Regions from separate parts of the Halobacillus rhizosphaerae genome, predicted to be linked through region 1. Evidence: a T-box and tRNA genes for the amino acid it is inferred to sense, from the RefSeq annotation. Region 1 holds a T-box; the other holds one or more tRNA genes.
What was found. The T-box of region 1 lies ahead of ileS (isoleucine--tRNA ligase). A T-box ahead of a tRNA ligase gene usually reads a tRNA of that ligase, here a tRNA-Ile.
Positions count from the first base shown of each region.

Region 2: it has a tRNA-Ile gene. The T-box ahead of ileS (isoleucine--tRNA ligase) is inferred to sense a tRNA for this amino acid. The anticodon was not compared.

Region 1 is NZ_JAUTWQ010000011.1:65,401-67,795, reverse strand. It holds gene ileS (isoleucine--tRNA ligase) at 1-1,350, opposite strand, end outside; T-box leader at 1,404-1,634, opposite strand; gene Q7A53_RS13080 (class I SAM-dependent methyltransferase) at 1,804-2,395, shown strand, end outside.
Region 2 is NZ_JAUTWQ010000001.1:322,621-325,015, forward strand. It holds gene Q7A53_RS01615 (Na/Pi cotransporter family protein) at 1-1,041, shown strand, start outside; tRNA gene Q7A53_RS01620 (tRNA-Met) at 1,239-1,315, shown strand; tRNA gene Q7A53_RS01625 (tRNA-His) at 1,358-1,433, shown strand; tRNA gene Q7A53_RS01630 (tRNA-Ile) at 1,438-1,514, shown strand; tRNA gene Q7A53_RS01635 (tRNA-Ser) at 1,523-1,615, shown strand; tRNA gene Q7A53_RS01640 (tRNA-Phe) at 1,662-1,737, shown strand; gene Q7A53_RS01645 (superoxide dismutase) at 1,938-2,395, shown strand, end outside.

The sequences.
Region 1 (2,395 bases):
CCAGAAGCGATTCCGGCCGATATTCCAGTCGACCATGTTCTCAAGGAAATTACCGAACCGGCCATCCTTGATATGAGATGGGTACCATTCGACCTCCTGATTGTTCTTCAAGAATTGGTCTTTAAGAGCCGTCGTCTTGATAAACCAGCTTTCGATTGCATAATAAAGCAATGGAGAATCACAGCGCCAGCAATGCGGATAACTGTGCTCATACTTTTCTTTATGGAACAGCAAACCTTCAGCAGCTAAATACTTAACAATATCTACATCGCAGTCTTTTACAAATTTACCTGCAAAAGGAGTAATTTCTTCTGTGTAACGGCCTTGACCATCCACTACGTTAAAAAAGGATAATTGATGCTGCTTGACTAAATTGTAGTCATCTTCCCCGTAAGCTGGCGCAATGTGAACGACACCTGTACCGCTCTCAGCATTTACGAAATCCGCTTCAACGACAAAATGACCGCGTTCCGGCTTAACGAATGGAAATGGAGCTTGATAGGTAAGACCCGTTAGTTCGCTTCCTTTGTGCTTCGAAACGACTTCATATTCTTCTCCTAGCACTTTATCAGCAAGAGCTTCCGCCACAATATAGACTTCTTCTCCCTGCTTCGCTTTTACATAGGTCAAATCCGGGTGTACGGCAAGCGTTACATTGGCAGGAAGCGTCCAGGGAGTCGTGGTCCATCCTAAGAAAAATTCGTTTTCTGTACCTTCCACTTTGAATTTTGCCGTTGCTGATAAATCTTTTACATCTTCATATCCTTGCGCTACTTCATGGGAGCTTAAAGTCGTTTGACAGCTCGGACAGTAAGGAGTAACCCGATGGCCTTTACTTAATAGATCCCGTTTATGAAGGTCACTAAGAATGTACCAGACGCTCTCAATATAATTATTCTGCAAAGTGACGTAAGGATCATCCATATCCAGCCAGTACCCAATGGATTCCGTAAATTCACGCCATTGCTTTTCATATTCAAAGACACTTTCCTTACATTTTTCAATAAACTTCTCTACACCATAGGCTTCAATATCCTGCTTACCGGAAATTCCCAGCTGCTTCTCTACCTCAAGCTCAACTGGAAGACCATGTGTGTCCCATCCTGCTTTTCGCAGGACCTGGTAGCCATTCATCGTTTTATAACGGGCAACAAAGTCTTTAATCACTCGGCCAAGCACATGCCCTGCATGTGGCAGACCATTGGCTGTAGGAGGACCTTCATAAAAGACAAAAGTTTCTTGCCCTTCTCTCTCGTCCATAGACCGCTTAAAGACTTGATTCTCATTCCAGAAATCCTTTACGCGATTTTCGCGCTCCAATGCTGCTTCTTTCGTATTGACTTTACGCATAATTCCACCTCTTGCTGTATATTTTGGCATTAAAAAATCCGCCCCTAAACACAAATAGGGACGGATGTAACTTCCGCGGTACCACCCATATTCCGTAATGATTGACTCTTTACGGCACTTGGAAACAAACGGATAACGGCCGCGACCCGGTTTCACCTACTCAGTACTTTCAGCGAAACTTCTCAGAGATGATCTTCAGCTATACGATGAACATCGCCTTTCAGCAAGACAGCGACTCTCTTTGGAACACACGAACAGCTTACTCTTCTCGTCATCGAAAAAACGAATGATTTTGCCATAATCGTACACCGAAATGGGCATTCTGTCAAAGTATCCAGAAGTATAGAACTGATTACCTGAACTTATCAACGTTGATTCAAAAGCAATAGTATCTTTACCAGTATCGACGACTTACAATAAAAGTAATCCTATACTATGAAAGAAGGCGTTTCGATGTCAGAGGATATTAAGAAGAAAGTTCAGGATATCTTTTCGAAAAATAAGGAAGCGTACGTTTCGAGTAAAACTCACAGCAATCGTGCGGATCTGGATCAGATCACCAAAAGTTTGAAGCCGCAAACCAACTGGGTGGTATTAGATATTGCCACCGGAGGCGGGCATGTAGCAAAACAGCTCAGTCCTTCAGTTTCTACTGTATTTGCCAGTGATATTACGAAAGACATGCTCGAAAATACCGCTCACCATCTATCTCATTTGAAGAATGTTTACTATGTGATTGCGGATGCCGAGAACCTTCCTTTTCTAAACGAAATCTTCGACGCTGTTACTTGCAGAATTGCTCCCCATCATTTTCCTGAGCCAGAAAAGTTTGTTGAGGAAGTATCAAGAGTTCTTAAGCCGCAAGGGAAATTCCTGCTCATTGATAATACGGCTCCTGAAGATGACGAATTAGACTTCTTTTATAACACGTTCGAAAAGAAACGTGATCCGAGTCATTGTCGTGCCTTGAAGGTCTCCGAATGGAAAGAAATCTTAATGGAGAATCAAATGACCAGCATCAAAGAAAGCATACGGCAGAAACCAA
Region 2 (2,395 bases), on a different contig from region 1:
CTGCAGGGGTTATTTGGACAAGGTCTGGTAGATTTAAAGGCAGCTTTGCCTGTTTTATTTGGAGATAATATAGGAACAACGATTACGGCTGTATTAGCAGCAATAGGAGCGAGTATTGGAGCTAAGCGAGCGGCACTTGTCCACGTTATTTTTAATATTTTAGGTGCGACAATCTTTCTGCTGATTTTGGTTCCTTTTGAAAAATATGTTGCATGGCTGCAGAAGTCTCTGGATTTAGGTCCCGAAATGACTTTAGCTTTTGCTCATGGATCCTTTAACATCGCCAATATGGTTCTTCAATTTCCATTGATAGGTTTTCTAGCCTGGCTAGTTATACGGCTGATTCCTGGAGACGATAAATTAATTGAATTTAAACCGCAGCATTTGGACCCTATATTCATCGAACAGTCTCCTTCTTTAGCTTTAGACCAAGCCAAAGAGGAAGTTATTCGTATGGGTGAATATGCTTATAAAGGTCTTGAGGAAACCAATCTTTATTTAAATAATAAACAACAAAAACACTCAGAAATTGCGATGCAGATTGAAGACGCTCTAAATAATCTGGACCGGAAAATTACGGATTATTTAGTAGAGTTATCGCAAGCTTCATTAACAGATGAAGAAAGCCATAAACACTCGGCACTGATGGATTCGGTACGGGATTTAGAACGAATTGGAGACCACTTTGAGAATATTATTGAATTGATCGACTATAAAAATTCCAATAAGGTTGATTTAACTGAGCAAGCGCAGGAAGATTTAAATACCATGTTTGACCTCACCCTTATGACCGTGAAGCAAGCGAATAGGTCTTTAGAAAATATGGATAGAGAAGAAGCGTTAGCTGTGGTTCAAAAAGAAAATGAATTGGATCGTATGGAGCGTACCTATCGAAAGAAACATATTATTCGTTTAAATGAAGGTTTGTGTTCAGGTCAAGCTGGAATCGTTTTTGTAGATATGCTGAGCAATTTAGAGCGAATTGGAGATCATGCGGTAAATATCGCTGAAGAAGTACTTGGAGAAAAAGAGAGTTTATAATAATAACCGGGACTGCTTTAGGAAATCCAGGGCAGTCTCGATTATGTTTTTAAAAAAACCCTTGAAAGCAAATGGTTCACATGCTATATTATTTTTGTCGCTATTATTGCTAAGCAATTTATTGTTGACTAGTTATCTGCATCGTGTTATATTAATAAGCGTCGCTTCAAGAAGAAAAGCGACCTAATCCTCATTGTGGCGGTGTAGCTCAGCTGGCTAGAGCGTACGGTTCATACCCGTGAGGTCGGGGGTTCGATCCCCTCCGCCGCTACCAAGTTATTTGTTATACATATTCAAATGCAGTTTTTTCATTATGGCGGTTGTGGCGAAGTGGTTAACGCACCGGATTGTGGTTCCGGCACGCATGGGTTCGATCCCCATCAGTCGCCCCATAGTGGACCCTTAGCTCAGCTGGTTAGAGCTATCGGCTCATAACCGATCGGTCGCAGGTTCGAGTCCTGCAGGGTCCACCAATGAATACGGAGGAGTACCCAAGTTCGGCTGAAGGGAGCGGTCTTGAAAACCGCCAGGGGCTTTACGGCCCGCGGGGGTTCGAATCCCTCCTCCTCCGCCATTCTTACTTAGTGGTCAGCTTCTCGTATACATCCAATTAAATAAGCGGCTCGGTAGCTCAGTCGGTAGAGCAACGGACTGAAAATCCGTGTGTCGGCGGTTCGATTCCGTCCCGAGCCACCATTTTGAACAAGCAGAGAAGCTTGTTTTTTTTATGTTTAATTATTGTTGTACCGGGAAATTACATTATCGAAAGCGAAATAAAGCTTTTTACTTCTATGCATTAAATTTGCAAGTGAAAATTCTGTTTGGTAATGTAACAAATAGGGAGAGGCGTGGTTACACGGTCTTCTTACATACCAAATTAAAGGAGGAGTTATACTATGGCTAAATTTGAACTGCCAGAATTACCTTACGCTTATGATGCACTAGCACCAACTATTGATAAGGACACGATGAACATCCACCATACGAAACACCATAATGGTTATGTGACGAAGTTGAACAATGCATTGGAAGGTCATGCTGATCTTCAGGATAAATCATTGGAGCAGCTTCTAGCTAACAATCTTGAAGCAGTGCCAGAGGATATCCGTACAGCGGTTCGCCGTAATGGCGGAGGGCATGCTAACCATGAATTGTTCTGGACGATCATGTCTCCTAATGGAGGCGGCGAGCCGACTGGTGAACTGGCTTCAGCAATCAATGATACATTTGGAAGCTTTGATCAATTTAAAGAGAAGTTTGAAGCTACTGGTGCTGGCCGTTTCGGTTCAGGCTGGGCTTGGCTTGTAGTGAATAATGGAAACCTGGAAGTCATTGATACTTTAAATCAGGATTC